One region of the Fodinicola feengrottensis genome, then DNA from elsewhere that is predicted to be linked to it. Evidence: riboswitches for the same ligand, from Rfam matches in the RefSeq annotation. Region 1 holds a riboswitch; the other holds the start of a gene.
What was found. A riboswitch is a leader RNA that binds a small molecule or an ion and turns the genes downstream of it on or off. The one in region 1 is predicted to bind thiamine pyrophosphate.
Positions count from the first base shown of each region.

Region 1 (7,507 bases):
GCGTGAGCAGGTAGCCGCCGGACGTTTGCGCACCTCACTGGTCGAACTGTTGGGACGGTCGGGTAGCCACTGACAGCCTGTGGTTGCTTAGGCGGTGGACGTTTGGGCAGGTCGGGAGCGTTTGACTGCTGGTCGGTACGGGGACACGGCCGGGTCGCCGTCGATCCAGAAGCGCCAGGGTGTGCCCGCGCCCTCCCCGGCCACGCCCGTGCGAGGGCCGCTGAGCACCCGCTTCGGTGGCACGGACTTGCCGGCCAGCAGGCGTACCGACGACTGGGGATCCAACAGATCGACGCCGTCCGCGTCCCTGGTCAGGTCCAGGCACTTGGCCAACCGAGCTGGCCCGCGAGCCAGCTCGCGGTCCGTCGCGCCCAGCCGGCGGTCCCTGGCGATCTCGACGCCATCCACGACCTCGCCGCCACGGAACAAAACAGCCGATCCGACGCCAGCTGGGCGGCATGCCACATTCGCGCAAAAATGCATGCCATACGTGAAATAGACGTACAACGTGCCGGGTTTGCCGAACACCGAGGAGTTCCGCGCGGTCTGGCCGCGGTGCGCATGCGAGCCCGGATCCTCACCGATCCCCGCGTACGCCTCGACCTCAACCAACCGAAGCGTCACCCCGTTGGCGCTGAAGAAACACCCCAGCAACGCCTTCGCCGCCGTCACCGGATCCCCCGCCAGCACCCGCGCCAAATCCTTCGCCACGCCACTCCCTCTAGTCAGCAACTACCGCACCAGCACCGTCACCGAATGATGCCGCCCAAAATGTGCCGCCCCCGAACTCGAGCCTCCACCCTCCCACCGACATTCCCGTCCCACCGGGTTGGAGGGGCTAGCGGGAGGGGGAGGATGCGTGCGCCCAGAAACGTTTGGGGATGCGGCCGGCCCGGTACGCGTGGCGGCCGGCTTCGGTGGCCAGGCGCATCGCGACGGCCATTCGTTCGGGGTCGTCTGCCCTGGTCACGGCCGTGGCCATGAGCACGGCCGAGCAGCCGAGTTCCATCGCGAGAGCGGCGTCGGAAGCGGTGCCGACACCGGCGTCGAGGATCACCGGGACGCCGGCGCGGGCCACGATGAGCTCGATGTTGTGTGGGTTCCGGATGCCTAGTCCGGTACCGATCGGCGAGCCCAGCGGCATCACCACCGCGCAACCGGCTTGTTCGAGCCGCAACGCGAGGACCGGGTCGTCGTTCGCGTACGGCAGGACCGTGAAACCGTCCTCGACCAGCTGTTCCGCCGCGTCCAACAACTCCAGCGGATCCGGCAACAGCGTCTGGTCGTCCGCGACGACTTCCAGCTTCACCCACGAAGTGCCCAGCGCCTCGCGTGCGAGCCGAGCGGTCAGCACGGCCTCCGCTGCCGTCCGACAGCCCGCGGTGTTGGGCAGCGGCTCAATGCCCAACCGGGCGAGCAACTCCCACACCCCGGTCTGGCCGACGGCGTCCGCGCGGCGCATCGCCACCGTCGTCAACTCCGTCCCAGAGGCTACGAGCGCGCGCTCCAGCGACTCCAGACTCGATGCGCCGCCCGTACCCATCACCAGCCGCGACGAGAACTCCCGAGCAGCGATCACCAGCGGATCGTCCATCGCTCACCCTCCCTGTGTGGCGGTCAGGATCTCGACGCGGCTGCCATCGAGTACGGGCGTGCTGCCCCATTCCGAGCGCGGCACCACCGCGTCGTCCAACGCCACCGCGATGCCGCCGGTCACGATGCCCAACAGCTCCACCACCGAAGCCACCGTGGCCCCCTCGGCGAGCTCTCGGAATGACCCGTTGACCTGCGCTTTCATTGACTCCCCTTCACAGACGACAGATGCCGGTCCGGCCGTAAGGAATCCGGTGGATCAGCGCCAGCCAGCGTCGCGACCACCAGGTCCGCGGTGACTGGCGCGAGCAGGATTCCGTTGCGGTGATGGCCGGTCGCGACCACCAATCCCGGCTCCAGCCAGCCGACCAGCGGCCGGTTGTCCGGCGACCCGGGTCGCAACCCTGCGATGCATTCGACCAGCTCGTACTCCCCAATCGCCGGCATCACCCGCTCGGCGTCGGCCAACAGATCGCGCACGCCGCCGACGGTCACCGTCGTGTCGAAACCCGCCTCGTACTGAGTGGCCCCCAGCACCAGTCCGCCGTCGTCCCGCGGTACGAGATAGACGTGCCGCCCACCGACCAGCGCTCGCACCGTCCGACGCGGCGGCCCGACCGCGCCGACCCGAGCCCTCAATCGCAGGATTTCGCCTTTGACCGGCCGAATCACCTTGCTGAGCCGGCGACAGATCTGCCCGCTCCAAGCGCCGGCGGCGAGGACCACCACGTCAGCCTCGACCGTTCGACCGCTGGCCAACAAAACCCGGCCGGCGCGTACGTCCGCAGCCGCCTCGGCGACGTGCGGAACGCCAGAAATGGCTCTGCGTAAGGCATCCAGCAGTTGTCGATTGTCGACGGAGTAGTCGTCCGGCATCGCCAGACCGCCACGGACCGGGCCACCGATCGCCGGCTCCCGCACTCGTACGTCCCGCGCCCGCAGCACCTCGACACGGCGGCCCAGACTGTCCAAATAGGACGCGAGCCGATCCAGCTCGGCCCGATCGGAACCGTCGGCGGCGACCACGATCGTGCCGTCTTTTCGCAGCCCAGCCGACACGCCCGCAGCGGCTGCGAGCTCAGCCGCGTACGACGGCCAGAGCCGCACCGACTCGACGCCCAGCGCGAGCAGGCTCTCCTCGCCGGGCCAGGCCTCGGTGATCGGCGCGAGCATCCCGCCGGCGACGTATGAGGCTCCCGACGCGGGCGCCGGATCGACCAACGTCACCGACCAGCCGGCGGCCACCGCGCGCCAGCAAATGGACAGGCCGATGACACCACCGCCCACCACGACCACAGTTCTCGGCATTCCACGCTCCCTGCGCCGGCATGACCCGGATCAGGTTCGACGGTCGAAGCGGGTGATCGCTTCCTCTCAGCCCGGATAACCCCGGACTCCCGTGCGGACCAGCTCTCACTCTAACCCGAGAGATCGCTACGGTGAGGGCATGCCGAACCGCGATCCCCGGCGGCGCCTTGCCGACGCCCGGCTCTATTTGTGTACGGACGCGCGCCGCGAGCGCGGCGATCTCGCCGCGTTCGTGGACGCCGCGCTCGCTGGTGGCGTCGATGTCGTACAGCTCAGAGACAAGAGCCCGCTCGAAGCGCGAGAGGAACTGGCGGCGCTGGAGGTCCTGGCGGCGGCGTGTGAGCGCCACAACGCGCTGCTCGCGGTCAACGACCGGGCCGACGTCGCGCTCGCGGCCAGTGCCGATGTCCTGCATCTCGGACAGGACGACCTGCCGGTTTCCTGGGCCCGCCGCATCGTCGGCGACGATGTGGTGATCGGCCGGTCGACACACGATCCAGCACAGGCGGCAGCCGGTGCGACCGAGCCCGGCGTCGACTATTTCTGCACCGGACCGTGCTGGACCACACCGACCAAGCCGGGGCGGCCAGCGGCCGGGCTCGATCTCGTACGGGAGACGGCCGCCAGCGGCACCGCGAGGCCGTGGTTCGCGATCGGTGGCATCGACGCGGACCGGCTGGACGAGGTGATCGCCGCCGGCGCGCGCCGGGTGGTGGTCGTACGAGCGATTACCGACGCCGACGATCCACGTGCGGCCGCCGAGCGGTTCGCCATCCGACTGCGTAAGGAGGGCTGACAACCACGTGGACACCGCGACCCTGCGGCGGCTCGGAATCGAGGGCCTGACCGATCTGCTCGCACTGCGCCCGGACGTGACCGCCGAGCCGGCGCCGCGATCGCTGCAGGAACTCAGCGCCCGGCTGGACAATCCCCGCTCGGTCGTTCGTGCCCTGCACCAGGTCGACCTGCCCACCCTGCAGGTGTGTGAGGCGTTGGCCGCGCTTGGCGACCAGCCGTCGGTGAAGGACTTGGCGCACCTGATGGGTGTCCGCAGCCGGGACGAGGACCTGCAGCGCTGCTTGGCCGTCCTCCGCTCGTACGCACTGGTCACCGAAGACACCGGTGGCAACCAGCCCCGGCTGGTCGCCGACCACGGCGCGACGGTGGGGACCTTGCGGCTGGTAGCAGCGGCGCGGATGGCGTGGGATCCCCCGCTCGGTCTCGGCCCGCCGCTGGCCGACCTGCTGCCGGACCGGACCGTCGACGCCCTCGGCAAGATGTTGCTCGCCCTCAATATCCCCCGGCCGCGGCTGAAGGCCGAGATAGTCGACGCGCTGCTGGCCGCGCTCGGCGATCCGGAGCGGGTGCGATCGATCGTCGGGCACGGCGACGACGAGATCCAGGCCATCCTGGCCGAAACCGCCGAGACCGGTCAGGCCATCAGCAAGTTCGACTATCCAGCCGTACGAGCGAAAAACAACGTGTCGCCACTGGACTGGGCGGTGGCCCGCGGCCTGCTTTTCGTGAGCATGTGGGACAACACTGAGCTGGTGATGCCCTCGGAGGTCATGCTCGCGTTGCGGGACGGCGGTTTCACCGCGCCTTTCGAGCCGCGCCGGCCAGAGGTCGAGCACTGGCCGGTCGAGCCTGCCCTGGTCGCCCAGGACTCGCTCGCGGCGGCCGGCCGATTCCTGCGGTTGGTCACCGAAATCCTCGACCAGGCCGGTCGCAAGCCGATCCCGTCGCTGAAGAGCGGGAGGCTGAACGTACAAGAACGACGCCGGGTCGCGAAGACTGTCGAAGCCACCGCCGCGGAGGTCAACGCCGTCGTACGACTGGCCCTGAGCGCTGAGTTGCTGGCCGTGACCGACAAGGCGCTGTCGCCCACCGAGGCGTACGACGACTGGCGGCTGCTGGACCCGGCCGACCAGCTGGCGAACCTGCTGTCGACCTGGTGGACCCTGCCCGCGCCGGCGTCCCCTGACAAGGTCACCCACCCTGACCTGGACATTTCGCCTTTGCGCCGGAACATCCTGCGGGTCGCTGCGGCCACTGGGGAGGCGGTCAACGGCGAGAGAGCGGTCACCGCCGGGTTCTGGGCCGCGCCGGCCTGTTGGCCGGACGACCTCACCTCGGACGACGGGTGGGCGACCTGGCAGGAAGCGGTTCTCCTCGGGGTGATCGGCGCGGAGGCGGTCAGCCCGGCCGGTCTCGCGTTGCTGGCCGAGGATCAGGACGGACTACGCAAGGCCTTCGACGGCGTCGGTGAGACCGAGCACACCGTACGACTGCAGACCGACCTAACCGCCGTGGTGAGCGGCACCCCGAGCGCTCAGCTGCGGGCGTTGCTGGATCTGGTGGCCGATCGGGAGACTCGCGGCACCGCGTCGACCTGGCGGTTCTCCCCGGCGAGCGTCCGGCGCGCGCTCGACTCCGGCTATCCGCTGGAGGACCTGCTCGGCGATCTGGAGGCGGCCGCGAGCGGTTCGCTGCCGCAGCCGCTGGGCTACTTGATCCGCGATGTCGGTCGTACCCACGGAGGCATCCGCGCGGTCGAGGTGGCTTGCTGCCTGCGCTCGGAAGATGCCGCGCTGCTGACCGAAATCGTGGCGGACCGGCGGTTACGCGCTCTTGGGTTATGGACGCTCGCGCCGACCGTGGTAGCCAGCCCGCGACCGCTCGCCGAGACGCTGGATGCGCTGCGTACGGCCGGTTTCGCGCCGGTCGCCGAGTCCGCCGACGGCGTACCGATGCTGGAACGTGTCGTGCACCACCGTGCCGATCCAGCCGGGAAGCGCCGGACCGCGACGGTGTCCCGGACGACCGATCCGGCCGAACTGGCTCGGCTGCTGCTGGCCAGCTCGGACCACGACGCGGCGCTGACCCCGCCGTCGAACACCACGAACCTGCTCCGCCCGCAGGCTCGCCGGCTGAGCGACAGCGACCTGCGGATCCTCGCCGACGCGATCGACGAGCAGCGGCCGGTCAGCATCGACTACGTCACCCAGAACGGCGGCCACAGCCGCCGGGTGATCGAGCAGATCGAACTCGACGGCGCGGTCCTGCACGCATATTGCCGGCTCCGCGAAGACGACCGCGCCTTCACCCTCAGCCGGATCCTGTCCGTCGAACCCGTCACCGACTGATTTCCGTCAGACCCGGCCTTTCAGTGGGGGTCATGTTCTGTCGGTGCTCGGTGCGACGATGAACACATGACGGCGTGGCGGGACGTGGAAGCGGCGGAGCCGGAGTTCGCGCGGCGCGTACGAGCGCTGTTCGACGCTCACAAACACAAGACGATCGCGACCCTGCGTGCCGACGGGTCGCCGCGGATCTCCGGCATCGAGACGGTCTTCGAAGCCGGAGAGCTGGGTTTCGGCTCGATGCCGAAGGCGCGCAAGGGCGCGGACCTGCGCCGGGATCCGCGGTTCGCGCTGCACAGCAGCACCGTCGACCCGGTCGAGGGCGCCGAGGCGCAGTGGCCGGGCGAGGCGAAAATCGCCGGGCGGGCGATCGCCGCCGGACCGGACGACGACAGCTTCCACGCCGACATCGCCGAAGTCGTCCACACCCACCTCAACGAAACGGCCACGCTGCTCGTGGTCGAGTGGTGGACACCCGCCGCCGGACTCCGAAGAGTCGACCGCGATTAGGAGACACGCCCTAACTACCGGCCGGCCCAGGCGCGCTGGAGGGCCACGTCCTTACGAGCGTCCGCCAGTTGTTCCCGTACGCGATCAGGCGCGGTGCCGCCTACGGCGTTCCGGGAGGCGATGGAGCCGGAGACGCTGAGGACAGCGCGTACGGCCGGAGTGAGGTGCGCCGAGATGGCCGCCAGGTCGGCGTCGGTCAGGTCGGACAGCCCGATGTCGCGAGTCTCACACGCCTGGACGCAGGCGCCGGCGACCTCGTGCGCCTCCCGGAAAGGCACGCCCTGGCGGACCAGCCACTCCGCGATGTCGGTGGCGAGGGTGAAACCCAGCGGCGCGGTCTCGGCCATCCGCTCGGTGTTGAAGCGGATTGTCGACATCATGCCGATAAAGGCCGGCAGCACGGTTTCCAGCGTTTCCAAGGAATCGAAGACCGGCTCCTTGTCCTCCTGGAGGTCCCGGTTGTAAGCGAGCGGCAGGCCCTTGAGCGTGGTCAGCAGGCCGCTGAGGTTGCCCACCAGCCGACCTGTCTTGCCGCGCGCGAGCTCGGCGATGTCCGGGTTTTTCTTCTGCGGCATGATCGACGACCCGGTCGCGTACGCGTCGTCCAGCACCGCGTAGAAGAACTCGGCGGTCGTCCAGAGCACGATCTCCTCGGCGATCCTGGACAGGTTCACGCCCGCCATCGCGAGCACGAAGGCCAGCTCAGCGGCGAAGTCCCGGGACGCGGTGCCGTCGATCGAGTTCGCCACCGGGCCGTCGAAGCCCAGCTCGGCGGCCACGAACGCCGGGTCGAGGCCGAGTGAGGAACCGGCCAGCGCGCCGGATCCATAAGGCGAGTACGCCGTACGACCGTCCCAGTCGCGCAGCCGCGACGCGTCCCGGCTGAAGGCCTGGACGTGCGCGAGCAGGTGGTGCGACAGGAGCACCGGCTGAGCGTGTTGCAGATGCGTACG
Region 1 is NZ_BAAANY010000012.1:866-8,372, forward strand. Features, by position in the region: gene ABD301_RS18185 (DNA-3-methyladenine glycosylase) at 88-711, opposite strand; gene thiG (thiazole synthase) at 839-1,594, opposite strand; gene thiS (sulfur carrier protein ThiS) at 1,598-1,798, opposite strand; gene thiO (glycine oxidase ThiO) at 1,795-2,901, opposite strand; TPP riboswitch at 2,892-3,004, opposite strand; gene thiE (thiamine phosphate synthase) at 3,041-3,697, shown strand; gene ABD301_RS18210 (helicase-associated domain-containing protein) at 3,705-6,047, shown strand; gene ABD301_RS18215 (pyridoxamine 5'-phosphate oxidase family protein) at 6,114-6,554, shown strand; gene argH (argininosuccinate lyase) at 6,569-7,507, opposite strand, start outside.

Region 2 (7,507 bases), on a different contig from region 1:
GGGAAACTCCCGATCGAGGGTGCCGAGCGGCCGCATCTCACCATCACCATCAGCTGGGACATGCTCCGAGACCGCCTCGGTATCGCGTACCCACACAGCGGCGCACCTATTTCCCCAGAAGGCGTCCGGCGGCTGGCTTGTGACGCGGACATCATCCCGATGGTGCTGGGCAGCAACAGCGTGCCCCTTGATGTCGGACGCAACGAACGACTCATCACACCAGCCCTACGCAAAGCCTTGATAGCGCGAGACAAAGGCTGCGCCAGGTGCGGGCGACCACCTCGCTGGACGCGGGGGCATCACATTTCCCACTGGGCCGATGGTGGGCATACCTGTCTTGAAAATTGCGTGCTCCTGTGCGACCGGTGCCATCGTTTAGTGCACCACGGCGGCTGGGACGTACGCATTGTTGACGGAATTGTTGAATTCCTGCGACCCGCGTACGTTGACCGCGAACGAAGACCCATCCGCGGGATTAACCAGCTCGCCGCATAGAAAAATCCACCCGGCCGCCGGGCACCACCACCCGGCGGCCCACAACCCTGCCCAGGCCATCGCCCCATTCTTCTCAGCAGACCTGAACCCGAGAACCTAGAGCAAAACGAGGTCGTCGCGGTGGATGACTTCGCGGCGATAGCGGTCTGAGAGGTCGTGGGTGGCTCGGCCGAGCAGTGGTGGGAGCTCATCGGCCGCGTACGCCACGAGGCCGCGAGCCACGGCGTGACCGGCCGGATCGCACACGTCGACCGGGTCGCCGGCCTCGAATTCGCCCTCGACGGCGGTGACGCCGACAGACAGCAGCGACAGCCGCCGCTCGACCACGGCGGCGACCGCGCCGGCGTCCAGGGTCAGCCGGCCGTGTGGCGTCGACGCGTGTTTGAGCCAGAGCAGCCGGGTCGGCAGCCGGCGGCCGGTCGGGGTGAACCAGGTGCCGACTTGCGCGCCGGCCATCGCCGCAGCGGCGTTCGGAGCCGAGGCCAGCACGACGTGTACGCCGGCGGACGTGGCCACCGTCGCCGCGTCCACCTTGCTGGCCATCCCGCCGGTGCCCACACCGCTGCCGGACCGGCCCGCCTGTACGCCCGCGAGATCGTCGGCGCCGGCCACCTGCGGCACCAGTTGCGCACCCGGCCGGCGCGGGTCGCCGTCGTAGAGACCGTCCACGTCGGACAACAGAACCAGAGCGTCGGCGTGCAGCACGTGGGCGACCAGCGCGGCCAGCCGATCGTTGTCACCGAAGCGAATCTCGGCGGTGGCGACCGCGTCGTTCTCGTTCACAATGGGAACCACGCCGAGGTCGAGCAGTCTTTCCAGGTTTCGCTGGGCATTGCGGTAGTGCGAGCGGCGGATCAGGTCCTCGGCGGTGAGCAGCACCTGACCAACGGTCAGGCCGTAGCGGGCGAAGGAGAGCGCGTACGCGTGCACCAGCAGTGACTGCCCGACACTCGCGGCGGCCTGCTGGGTGGCGAGGTCGCGGGGCCGGCGGCGCAGCCGCAGCGGCGCGAGGCCAGCGGCGATCGCACCGGACGACACCAGAACGACCTGCCGGCCGGACAGCCGGCGGGCCGAGATCGCCTCGACCAACGCGTCCAGCCGGTCGGTCGCGAGACCGGTGGGTTTGTCGGTCAGTGACGACGAGCCGACCTTCACGACCATGCGGTCGGCGTGGGCGACCGCGACCCGAGCGACAGATGTCACTCTTCGTCCTCGTCAGACCACTCGTCGTCGGTGTGCGAGCGCCGGGCTTTCTTGGCGGCCAGTCGGGCGGACGCGCCGGGCCGGTTGGAGCGGTCCAGCCGGTTGTCCTCGCCGCGCCGACCGAGCACCAGCTCCGTCCCGACCGGCTCCCAGTCGAAGGTGACCGGGCCGATGGTGACCCCCGCGCCGGGCACCGCACCGGCCTTGGCCAGCGCGTCCTCGACGCCGAGCCGGGCGAGGCGGTCGGCGAGGTAGCCGACTGCCTCGGCGTTGGTGAAGTCGGTCTGCCGGATCCACCGCTCAGGGCGGCCGCCACGTACGACGAAAGCTCCCTCGTTTTCCTTGTCCTGTTCGACAGTGAAGCCACTGTCGTCGACCGCCTTCGGCCGGATGACCACCCGGGCAGGTTCCGCCGGCGGCCGGCCGGCGCGGTCCTCGACGACGACTCGGGCCAGCGCGAACGACAGTTCCCGCAGCCCCTCGCGGGTGACCGCGCTGATCCGGAGGATCGGCCAGCCACGGCCCTTCAGATCGTCCTCGACCAGGTCCGCCAACTCACGGCCATGCGGGATGTCGATCTTGTTCAGCACCACCATCCGCGGCCGCTCGGCCAGGCCGCCGTATTCGGCCAGCTCCGCCTCAAGCGCGTCGATGTCAGCCATCGGGTCACGACCCGGCTCCTCGGTGGCGAGGTCGACGACGTGTACGAGCACCGCACAACGCTCGATGTGCCGCAGGAACTGCATCCCGAGACCCTTGCCCTGCGCGGCGCCGGGAATCAGCCCGGGCACGTCGGCGATGGTGAAGACCTGCTCGCCGGCGCTCACCACCCCGAGGTTCGGTACGAGCGTGGTGAACGGGTAGTCGGCGATCTTCGGCCGGGCCGCCGAAAGCGACGCGATCAGCGACGATTTGCCGGCCGACGGGAAGCCGACCAGGCCCACGTCGGCGACGCTTTTGAGCTCCAGCACGATGTCCAGCGCGTCACCCGGCTCGCCGAGCAGCGCGAACCCGGGCGCCTTCCGGCGGGCAGATGCCAGAGCCGCGTTACCCAAACCGCCGCGTCCGCCTTGGGCGATCACGAACCTGGTGCCGACCCCGACCAGGTCGGCCAGCTCCGTACCATCGGCGTCCTGCACGACAGTGCCGTCCGGCACCTTGAGCAGCAGGTCGCCGCCGTTGGCGCCGTCTCGGTTGCTGCCCATGCCGGGCTTGCCGTTGCCGGCGGTCGCGTGTGGGCGGAAGTGGAAGTCGAGCAGCGTGTGTACGCCGTCGTCGACGACCAACACGACATCGCCGCCGCGCCCGCCATCGCCGCCGTCCGGGCCGCCGAGCGGCTTGAACTTCTCCCGGTGCACCGAAGCACAGCCATGCCCGCCCGCTCCGGCCGCGACGTGCAGCACGACGCGGTCGACAAAATGACCGCCGGATGCTGCCACGTCGAACTCCTTACTTTCTTTGAACACCAACGAGGCGGGCCGGATCAGCTCCGGCCCGCCTCGCAGAAGTGTGTCTGTGTGCCAGCGCGCCTATTCGGCCGGCGGCACGATGTTCACGGTCTTGCGACCGCGCTTCTGACCGAACAACACGTGACCGCCGGCAAGCGCGAACAGAGTGTCGTCCTTACCGCGACCGACCAGGTCCCCCGGGTGGAAATGGGTGCCCCGCTGGCGGACGATGATCTCGCCGGCATTGACCAGCTGGCCACCGAACCGCTTCACCCCAAGTCGCTGCGCGTTCGAGTCGCGACCGTTGCGCGAGGACGATGCGCCTTTCTTGTGCGCCATATCTGCTAACTCCTACTTTCCGGTCGCGATCCCGGTCACCTTCACCTGGGTGAGGTGCTGGCGGTGACCCTGGCGCTTGTGGTAGCCGGTCTTGTTCTTGAACTTGTGGATCTTGATCTTCGGGCCACGGCCGTGGCCGACGACCTCGGCGCTGACCGTGTAGCCGGCAAGCGCGTCCGAGTCGTGGGTGACGGTGAGCGAGTCACCCTCGCCGTCCACCACCAGCAGGGCCGGCAGAGTGACGGCCTCACCGGGCGCGGCCACGAGCTTCTCGACCTCGATCACATCCCCCTCGGCGACCTTGTACTGCTTGCCGCCGGTCTTGACGATGGCGTACATCTCGACGTCGTGCTCCTCACCGCTGCTCGCTCCGCAAGCAGTGGCTATCCACGCTCGCGGTCCCTGATGGCGTGCGCTCCGGACCAAAGTTGGCCGGCACACATGACTGCGTTACATCTTACGGCGTGCTCTCGGCGCACCAGCCATCGAGGGTACGTCTGTGCCGCGAGTGCGGTCAAACTCACTCCTGGATGGCGAATCCGGCCGTCGGCCAGACTTCCTGGCGGTAAGCGGAGTCCCAGAACATCCACTCGTACTCAGCCGAGCGGACGAACGCTTCCACCATAGCCGCCCGCTCGTACGCACTGGCCGACGCGGCCGCCCGGTCGGCGATGTCCTTGGCCCGCGCCACCGACTGGCTGAAACCGTCATCCGCGTACGTCTGGATCCACTCGCCATACGGGTTCGGCGCGCCGCTCTGCTCGGCGTGGATGGCCCGCCCGACGTACTCATAGATCCAGAAGCACGGCAACACCGTCGCCATCATCAGCCCGAAGCCACCGCGTTGCGCGGCCGCCAGCAGATGGTTGTTGTACGCCGTCGCGCTCGGCGAGGTCGGGACGTTGTCGACCCCCTCGTAGCGCGCGAGATACCGCTCGTGCAGGCCGCGCTCGACGGTGATGACGTTCGCCGAACTGCCGGCGAGGAAGGCCGCGTCGTCCGGGTCAGGAGCGATCGCCGCCGCATGGGCCAGCGCGCGGGAGAAGTCGGCGAGATAGCGGGCGTCCTGAATGAGATAGAAGCGAAAGATATCGGCGGAAAGGGTGCCCGCGGACAACTCGCGGTTGAACGGATGATCCAGCGTCGCCTTCAGCAGCGGCTGGATCTTTTCCCACACCTGAGGGCAGAAATCGGTCACTACTGGTCCTTCCACATCGCGTGGAAATGGTGCGGCGGCCCGTGCCCGGTGCCGATGTCCAGCCGGTCGGCCGCCGCCAGCGCCCCGGTCAGATAGTTTTTCGCGTCCCTGACAGTGCAAACCCAGTCAGGACGCGTTGGCCGCAGGGTGGCCAACGCGGCCGAAAGAGTGCACCCGGTGCCATGCGTGTTCCGAGTTCTCACCCGTGGCGCGAAAAACTCGATCGGCTCGTCGTCCAGCAGGATGTCAATGCTCTCGTCCCCCGCCAAATGTCCACCCTTGAGCAGCACGGCCGGACCGTACGCCCGCAGCCGCCCAGCCTGGAAATGCATCTCCAGCAAGTCGACGGCCTCCTTCTCGGCCAACAGATCCGCTGCCTCCGGCAGGTTCGGCGTGATCAGGTCCGCCAGCGGGAACAACTCCTCGCGCAGCGCCGTCACCGCGTCGGCCGGCAACAGCCGGTGCCCGCTCTTGGCCACCATAACCGGGTCAACGACCACGTATTTCGGCCGGTGTTTGGCAATCGCGGCGGCGACCGTACGGATTACGTCGGCGTCACCCAGCATGCCGGTTTTCACGGCATCTACCCGTACGTCATCAAAAACGGCATCCAGCTGCTCGCCGATGAAAGCCGCCGGAATGGGGTGAATTCCCCTGACGCCCTGGGTGTTCTGCGCGACCACGGCGGTCACCACGCCCATGCCGTAACCGCCCAGCGCGGAAAACGTCTTCAGATCGGCTTGGATGCCGGCGCCACCACTGGGATCGGTGCCGGCGATCGTCAACACATGCGGAATCACTCGCGACGGTCCCTTCGCTAGTCTTAACTAGATCAGGTTCGACGGGTGTGATCTCAGCCTCGCGGCACCCCGCCGTCACTCCGTCCCCACGCTATCTCACGCAGTGGATCGGTGGCGAGTGGTGCGCACGTCAGCCGACCGTCACGGTCACGTCCGGGTCGGTGACGATCGCGGACGCGTTGACCGTTGCCGCTCGTACGACCCTCAGTTGGTCCGAGGTCGAGGCCTGCAGGTTGCGAAGGCGGACTCCGGTGCCACCGCCGACGTAGACGTGCGGGGTGCCGGCTGCTGTCGCACCCGTCTGGTTACCGTCGCCGTCGCTGAACATCGCGCCGTCGATCACGATATTCGAGCCGCCGGTGATGGTGACGATTCCCTTGTCGTACGCCGGAGTGCTGTGGCCGGTCGAGCCAGCCGCCGACATGCCGTTGAAGAACCACGGGTCGCGGATCCGTACGAAGGTGCCGCCGGTGATCAGCAGCTGCGATCCGAGCGTTGGATTTCCTTGCTGCGCCTCGAAACGTGCCGCTTGTACGACAATTCCGCGACCGCCGTCAATGCGCATCGGCGTAGTGTTCGCCTTGCCGGTGATGAACATCGGTCCGAAGGTCGTCTTACCGAGCCAGGGCGCCCACACGTGATAGCGGTTGCCGGTGCCGGTGTTCGGGGAATCGATCAGCAACCCGTTGGTGAAGTAGTTGCTGTCCGATCCCCACAGCTTGAACTCGGTGTCGTAGCAGTTGTTCACGTCCCAGAAACCGTCGAAAGTGACGGCATCGTGAGCACCCCAGATGACATGTCTGAAGAGATTGAATCCCACATCACGAATGGTGGACGCCCACAGCACCGGCCCATTGTTGTCGTGGTCGACGAAAAAAGTCGTGTTCGAGTCACCTTCAAAACAGAGCCCGCCGATATAAATGCCCCTGACCTTGGGCGCCGGCACATCCAGCCAGCCGGTGCCGGGTGTACTGATCTTCACCTTGTTCGTGAAGCTGAACTCGGTGCCCACCCCGGCCGGCCCACTGATGCTGAAACCGTCGAAAAGCAGCCTGGTTTTGCCGAAAGTAGTCTGCCGGGTGCCGAGCTGAATGGTCGGCTTGTACGTCTGCGTGGCCACATAACTCAACGCCGAGTCCAGTTTCGCGTCGTCGGTGGCACCCGGAAAGCTGTCCAGCGCGACCGAATACAAGCTCGGGTCAGCGGCCGCCGCCGGCGCTGGCACGGCGGTGGCTCCCAGCACCGCGCCACCGGCCGCCGCGGCGGCCGTGATCAACCGCCTCCTGGTCACCGGGTTTTCCGTTGACGTAAAGGAATCCTGAGACATCGGCGGGCTCCAGGGCTGGTTGTTTCACGCTACAGCGGGCAGCCAACCACGATCTGGCCGCTGAGCCAAGGCGATCTGGGCGCGAAAACCAAACGGTCTTGCGGGACTGTCACCATCCGGCCGTACGAACACAGCAAAACGCCCCTTTCCCGAAGTGCGAGAAAGGGGCGTTCTTCGAACTGTCAGCTGCCGACCGGCACCGGTGGCGGACCGGCGGGTCGAGAGGCGGCCCGACGAGCCCGCCGAGGACGGGTCCCCTGCGGCGCCGCCGCGACCGGCTCAGCGGCCTCCACAACAACAGCTTCGACGGCCGGAACCTCCGGAGCTGGCTGGGCGGACACCGGCTCAGCGTCCCGCACGGCTTCGGCAACCGCACCAGCCTCAGCTGTGGTGGCCAAAACAGTGTCGTCGTCCTCGGTGGACAGCTCGTCCGCCGTCACCACGCCGTTCGACGACTCGTCGTGAGCCGCCGGCGAACCGGACCGGCCGCGGTTGCGCTTGCGCCGCCCACCGCCGGTCGACTCCTCCGGCTGCTGCCGTTGCTGTTGCTGCTGCTGACCGCCACCTTGGTGGTGCTCGATCGGCTCAGTGTGGATGATCAACCCGCGACCGTGGCAGTGCTCGCAGGTCTCGCTGAAGGCCTCCAACAGACCCTGGCCGACCCGCTTGCGGGTCATCTGGACCAGACCCAGCGACG
Region 2 is NZ_BAAANY010000023.1:2,749-10,255, forward strand. Features, by position in the region: gene ABD301_RS28150 (HNH endonuclease) at 1-495, shown strand, start outside; gene proB (glutamate 5-kinase) at 592-1,698, opposite strand; gene obgE (GTPase ObgE) at 1,695-3,137, opposite strand; gene rpmA (50S ribosomal protein L27) at 3,228-3,485, opposite strand; gene rplU (50S ribosomal protein L21) at 3,498-3,824, opposite strand; gene ABD301_RS28175 (TenA family protein) at 4,006-4,683, opposite strand; gene thiD (bifunctional hydroxymethylpyrimidine kinase/phosphomethylpyrimidine kinase) at 4,683-5,483, opposite strand; TPP riboswitch at 5,476-5,565, opposite strand; gene ABD301_RS28185 (hypothetical protein) at 5,614-6,774, opposite strand; gene ABD301_RS28190 (Rne/Rng family ribonuclease) at 6,993-7,507, opposite strand, start outside.
Region 2: it holds a riboswitch for thiamine pyrophosphate, as region 1 does, so the genes downstream of both, thiD (bifunctional hydroxymethylpyrimidine kinase/phosphomethylpyrimidine kinase) here and thiO (glycine oxidase ThiO) in region 1, are expected to answer to the same signal.